Myxosarcina sp. GI1: one gene and its partner. Each later gene encodes a partner of the first gene's protein in a complex. Links are inferred from orthologs where the notes say so. Each region holds a gene or a part of one and is shown in the gene's direction. Other genes may lie near its edges. The genes, in order: KV40_RS18385 and sufU.

Region 1 (3,187 bases):
TACTGCTCTCAATACCGCAGGTTTTGCCAATGCAGCAGTTATTTGGGCAAACAAAAACGTCATCGTAGACACTCCCATACATTTAGTTTTTATTTCAACTGCTGAAGAAACGGCAAGTTTTTCTCAACTCCGTACCTTAGTAGTAGCCGAAGCAGGAGCGAGTTTATCTTTAATTGAAGAATATTCTGGTACTGGCGAATATTTTATCAATGCAGTAACGGAAATTGTAGTTAGAGACAATGCCGAAGTAAAGCATACTCGCTGGCAACAAGAAAGCGATCGCGCCTTTCATGTTGGCAAAACCGCAGTGGCTCAAGCTAAAGACAGCCGCTACACCCTCAATGAAATTAATTTTGGTAGTAAGCTTTATCGTCATAATCCCGAAGTATTGCAGCAGGGTGAACAAACCACTACTAACTTAAACGGTTTGACGGTTGCTACGGGAGAACAAACATCTGATACTCACAGCACCATTGCCCTGACTAAACCTTATGGCACAACCGATCAACTGCATAAATGTATTGTCGGCGATCGCGCCCATACGGTATTTAATGGCAAAGTCTTTGTACCCAAAACGGCACAGCTTACCGATGCCTCGCAGCTAAATCGCAATCTATTACTTTCCGACAAAGCCAGAGTAGACACCAAACCAGAGTTACAAATTACTGCCGATAACGTCAAATGTTCTCATGGTGCGACGGTGAGCCAATTAGAAGCAGATGAAATATTTTACCTCCGCAGTCGTGGCTTAAACCAGCAAGATGCCAGTCAGTTATTAATTGATGCCTTTGCTGGGGAGATAGGCGATCGCCTGCCACTGAATTTAGCTGCTAAAGTTGCCCAAACTATTAAACAAAAAATTAGTAAGTAAACTTTAAATAATGACTTTAATTAAAGAATCAACTCTTGGCGATCGCCTGCGTCAAGACTTCCCGATTTTACAGCAGCAAATTCACGATAAGCCATTAATCTATTTTGACAATGCTGCTAGTTCTCAAAAGCCTCTGGCGGTACTAAAAGTATTGCAAAATTACTATCAGCAAGATAATGCTAACGTCCATCGCGGCGCACATACCTTGAGCGGTAGGGCGACTGATGCCTATGAAGCGGCTAGAGATAAAGTAGCTAAGTTCGTCAATGCTGCTGCTCGTGAAGAAATTGTCTTTACTCGCAACGCCACCGAAGCAATTAACTTAGTGGCATATAGTTGGAGTTTGTCCAATTTTAACCCAGGCGATGAGATAATTCTCTCAGTCATGGAACACCACAGCAACATCGTTCCCTGGCAGCTTATCGCTGAAAAAACTGGTGCGGTAATTAAATACGTACAGTTGACCGATACAGAAGAATTCGATTTAGAACAGTATAAATCTCTATTATCTAATAAAACCAAACTGGTATCTGTTGTTCACGTTTCCAATACTTTAGGCTGCATCAATCCAGTTACAGAAATTGTCGAACTAGCTCATCAATACAATGCCAAAGTATTGATTGATGCCTGTCAGAGTGTTCCTCATATGCCTATTGACGTAAGGGAAATTGACTGTGACTGGTTGGTAGCGTCGGGACATAAAATGTGTGCGCCTACTGGCATTGGTTTTCTCTATGGGAAAAAAGATTTGCTGCTAGAAATGCCGCCATTTATGGGCGGTGGTGAAATGATCGACGAGGTATTTTTAGAAGGATCTACCTATGGCGAACTACCTCATAAATTTGAAGCAGGAACCCCGGCAATTGGTGAAGCGATCGCGCTTGGTGCAGCAGTAGACTATTTAAGTAATATTGGCATGGCTAAAATTCATGCCTATGAAGAAGAATTAACGGGCTATTTGTATCAAAAATTAGCGGCAATTCCCCAACTTAAAATCTATGGTCCTCCTGCAACCGCCGACGGAAAAGGTAGAGCGGCATTAGTAGCATTTAATGTTGAAGGAATACACGGCAGCGATTTGGCAACTTTATTAGATAGAGAAGGAGTTGCTATTCGCTCTGGGCATCACTGTACTCAACCTTTGCATCGTATTTTTGGTGCTTCTGGCAGTGCTAGAGCCAGCCTGTATTTTTATAACACTCGCGCTGAAATTGATGCTTTTGTCGTGGCATTGCAGGAGACTATTGATTTTTTTACTACGATGATGTCTTAGACAAGATAGCTACAAACCCAGACCTGGATCTGAACCCAGACCCGAACCAGGATTTCGGCGTTCGATAGTCTCAGTCAACCTTTCTACTGCTGTAGTCAATCTTTCTTGCGCCAATATTTCTGGTGCTGGCGCTTCTTCTTCGGCAATTTCTTCTCGGCGCATTACTCTTTTTTTGGCAGCTTCAAAAGCACGAATTAATAAGAATAAACAAAAGGCAATCACTAAAAAGTTTAATACGGCGGCAATAAACAAACCATATTTGATGCCGCCAGCACTCAGTTGGCTTAATTGGTCTACTCCTGCCGCGTTCATAGCAGGATTTAAAATTGCCGGGGTAATAATATCTGCTACCAAAGATTCGACGATTTTGCCAAAAGCAGCACCAATAATAACGGCTACGGCTAGATCGATAACGTTTCCGCGCATAATAAAATCGCGAAAATCTGCTAAAAATCCCCCCGTAGCTCTCGCTCCTCTTCTAACCATAATTTTTTTTCCTCAGTTTATTAGTGAGAAATATAATAAAACAGGATTTTATCAGAAGAAGAGAAAATTAAATATAAATAATTGCGTTTTACTGCAAATTTTTAAGATTTTTAATTATCGATTTGCCTCTTTCAATAGCAGTTGGCAAACTGGGGTAAATTCCTTCAAAGCTGTGAACTATGTTCTCTCCCTCTACGATGCTCAAATGATATAAATTTTGGGAACTTTGACAAACAAACAAGCTATAGCGATCGCCTCTTAATATAGTTGGAATTTGCATTTGTAGTTTCAGAAAATATTTTCTTAACTAGAATGCCCAGTTAACTGTTTAATTTAAACAACATATAGCAATTTTTAGATCGATGAAGTACATCTCTGTCGAAACAAACACTAAGCTCTAAGATTTCTATAATTTTTTCAAAAATCAAACAAGATTTTTTAGCGAGCGTTGTTACTTTCAAATTTAAAAGTGGGAACTATAAAGCTGTGGTTTTTACTGACCCTGAAGCTAACTCGCTGAGAGGAAATATGAAATTCAAACGATCTTGTTTCCGATG
Region 2 (3,318 bases), on another replicon or contig:
TCAGGCTATGGGTCTGGGGTGGCAAAACCCTGAAGGCACTGGCTTTGCCAAGTATACAATGACCAACGGAATCGAAGGCTCTTGGACTCCAAACCCGACCCAGTGGGATAACAGCTACCTGGAAAATCTATTTAAGTACGAGTGGGAGCAGAACGAGAGTCCAGCAGGTTCGATTCAGTGGAAGCCGAGCGATCCTGATGCGCCCAAGACCCCAGATGCTCATGAGTCGGGTGTCGAAAACGATTTAATGATGATGACCTCAGACATTGCTTTAAGAGAAGATCCAGACTATCGTGAGGTCTGTCAACGCTTTCTCAATGACTTCGATTACTTTAGTGACGCGTTCGCGCGTGCTTGGTACAAGCTGACTCACAGAGATATGGGACCAAAAGTGCGCTATCTCGGTCCAGAAGTTCCAGAGGAAGATCTGTCCTGGCAAGATCCGATTCCTGCGCTCGACCATGAAGTTGTTGATGATGCTGACATCAACGCGCTTAAGAACCAGATTTTAGCGAGTGGACTCTCCGTCTCGGCACTCGTGTCAGCAGCCTGGGCATCGGCATCAAACTATCGCGACTCCGACAAGCGTGGTGGTGCCAATGGCGCGCGTGTTTGCCTGGACCCACAAAAAGACTGGGAGATAAACCGCCCGCAGGAACTTGGCGAGGTTCTATCGACCCTAGAGAAAATTCAGTCAGAATTTAATGACGCTCAGTCGGGTAACAAAAAAGTCTCCCTGGCAGATCTTATCGTTCTTGGCGGCTGCGCTGCGGTTGAGAAGGCTGCAAAAGATGCTGGGATCGATGTCAGTGTTCCGTTCGTTCCAGGTCGGATGGATACAACTCAAGAACAGACCGATGTGGAAAGCTTTGAATGGCTGAAGCCAGTCTCGGATGGTTTCCGCAACTACCACAACGATGCTGTTGGCTATAAGGTGAAGCCAGAGCGGATCTTTCTCGATCGCGCACAGCTTTTGACGCTAACCGCGCCCGAATGGACGGTTCTCGTTGGCGGACTTCGTGCCCTCGATCAGAATTGGGATCGCTCTAAGCATGGCATCTTTACCGATCGACCAGGTGTACTAACCAACGACTTCTTCCGCGTCCTGACCAGCATGGACTACGAATGGAAGCCGATTGACAATCGCGAAATGATTTTTAACATTGACGATCGCCAAACGGGCGAAACGAAATTCACAGCGACACGGTGCGATCTGATTTTTGGTTCAAACGCGGAGCTTCGTCAGGTTGCAGAGGTTTATGGTGCTAATGATGGTCATGAGCGGATGGTCAAAGACTTTGTTGCTGTTTGGAATAAAGTGATGATGCTCGACCGCTTCGACCTATGCTAGTCTAAGCAAGAACTTTCAGGATTTCAAAGCATAGCCTCGGTTCAGCATCTGGTGCTTCAGAAGTTGAGGCTATGCAGACTTGCAAAAATGTTAAGGGAATTCCAGAAAATAAATTATCCAAGCTTATTCAGAAACAGGAAAGATATCAACTTTGGTACGGTCACAGTGCCATACTTGACTGCTATGAGTGATGTTAGTCTCTCTCTATTATTACTAATAAGCTTTTACACCATTACTAATGATCGATATTAGCCACTCTTCCAATTTATCTCGAAAGATACTTTTAGAACGTTACAAACAACCACAACATCGTGGTATAACCAATCCAGTCGATTTACAGGAATGCGGTCACAATCCCTATTGTGGCGATACAGTTAAACTAACCTTGGCATTAAATAAAAATAATAATTGTATTAAAGATATTAAATTTGAGGGACATGGTTGCGTTTTATGTTTGGCTTCAGCCGAGCTTTTAGCATCGGTAGTTAAGGGAAAGAGCATTACAGAAGCTTTGGCAATTGTATCCCAGGTTCGTCAGGCAGTTATCGAACAGATACCATTGCCACTAGATTTAGATACCTTAAGGGTTTTACAAGGAGTCTCTCAATATCCTAGTCGCGTTAAATGTGTGACTTTAGCCTGGCATACTTTGAAAGCTGCTTTGGCAAAAATTTAAAATTGAGTTTTTAGGCAAATACTAACAATGTCTTTTATTTTTTAGTCTATTTCTATAGCCATCGCATTTTTATATTATTTAAGATTTGCTAATGATATTTCAGAATTACTGTTATTGCCAATAAACCAATTAACATTAGTCCAACTAAACATAGAGAGCGACCAAAATCATGAAAGCAGAAGAAAGAAAAGGATTTTTGCAGCGACTGGTAAAGCTTATTAGCGACATTTTCTCGAAGCTAGTTCGTTGGCTGCAACCACGTCGGCAATAAGAATAAACGAAAAAGTATAGCTTGTGTTACTTGCTTTTAAAAATATGCCTTGGCACTGGAAAGCAGGGGGATCTCAGTCCAACTAATTTTCCCCTGCTCCCTATCTCTCTGTCTAATATTTTGGCTACGCTCGGCGTTAGCCCTGAGTTTCGACAGGCTCAACTTCCACAAAGTAGAAGGGCTAATACCTAAATCTGGACTACTAAGTGCGAAAAATGCCGTTACAAGTCTTCCGTTGCCAACATTTGAATCAAACGTGGAACTCCAGGATCGAATCCTGCCAAATTCCAAACTCGATTGTCGTTGGGATCTGCCAAATTAATGCGGTAAGGTGCGAGGGTAACATACACTGCTTTAACCTGCGGATTAACCAGACGACGATATTCTGCCAAAGCTTGAGAGGGATGTTTTCTACCCGCCCAGCTTTCACTATCAGTCCAAAAACAAACTACGTCTGCTTGGAACTTGTTTTTAATCATCCAGTCATAGGCAACCGAGGCATCGGTACCGCCAAAGTTACGATCTTGAGCTTTTTTTAAAGCCGAACTAAATGAATCGCGCCGTGTAATTCCCAGATTGATAAAGGAAGTCGAAAAACCACGAATCATGTAGTTTTTCTCTGCCTTAGCCGTTGCCAATGCCATAGCTGTGGCAATTTCGCAACAGCTTAAGCCAATAGAACTTACAGTGCTGTAAGCCATCGAACCAGAAATATCCACCGCGTGTAAAAATACCGCCTCGGTCGGCTTGACAGTTTCAAAAGATAATTCTAGAGCTTTCTCTAAAATATCTACAATCCGAGGTACGGGAGTCCAAGTTTTTTGACTGCGACCGATTTTACCGCCAGAAGTGTAAGTTTTTAAGGCTTTAAGCACGTCAATAGGGTGAATTCTACCGCGACGTAAATGCTTTTTGTCGTTTAATACCGCTCGAACTCTCTCTAAATTCTTGCGGCGATCGCCTGTCAGCACTTCTAACTGAGTTAGAGAACCCAAGTTACGCAACATTGCCCCAATTGGC

Evidence for each region.
Region 2: the proteins of KV40_RS18385 (region 1) and sufU are in contact, whole or in part, in a solved structure (PDB 5XT5), measured with the Bacillus subtilis proteins. The link is inferred for Myxosarcina sp. GI1 from one-to-one orthologs.

Annotation. Positions count from the first base shown.
Region 1 is NZ_JRFE01000024.1:232,926-236,112, reverse strand. What follows is about bases 158-3,012. They hold KV40_RS18385 (SufS family cysteine desulfurase), read left to right. Parts: upstream 158-881; coding sequence 882-2,144; downstream 2,145-3,012. Other genes in these bases: KV40_RS18375 (hypothetical protein), read right to left, coding at 2,719-2,910; mscL (large conductance mechanosensitive channel protein MscL), read right to left, coding at 2,154-2,630; sufD (Fe-S cluster assembly protein SufD), read left to right, coding at 158-871. Also shown: more of sufD, read left to right, coding at 1-157; KV40_RS18370 (iron uptake porin), read left to right, coding at 3,159-3,187. UniProt on the Bacillus subtilis protein: Type II cysteine desulfurase that acts as the initial step in the SUF-like Fe-S cluster assembly pathway.
Region 2 is NZ_JRFE01000019.1:130,129-133,446, forward strand. The notes cover bases 323-3,308. They hold sufU (Fe-S cluster assembly sulfur transfer protein SufU), read left to right. Parts: upstream 323-1,589; coding sequence 1,590-2,027; downstream 2,028-3,308. Other genes in these bases: katG (catalase/peroxidase HPI), read left to right, coding at 323-1,351; KV40_RS14760 (TROVE domain-containing protein), read right to left, coding at 2,520-3,308. In the rest of the region: more of katG, read left to right, coding at 1-322; more of KV40_RS14760, read right to left, coding at 3,309-3,318. UniProt on the Bacillus subtilis protein: Part of the SUF-like system that mediates the biosynthesis of iron-sulfur (Fe-S) clusters. Acts as a sulfurtransferase and thus transfers sulfur from SufS to SufB.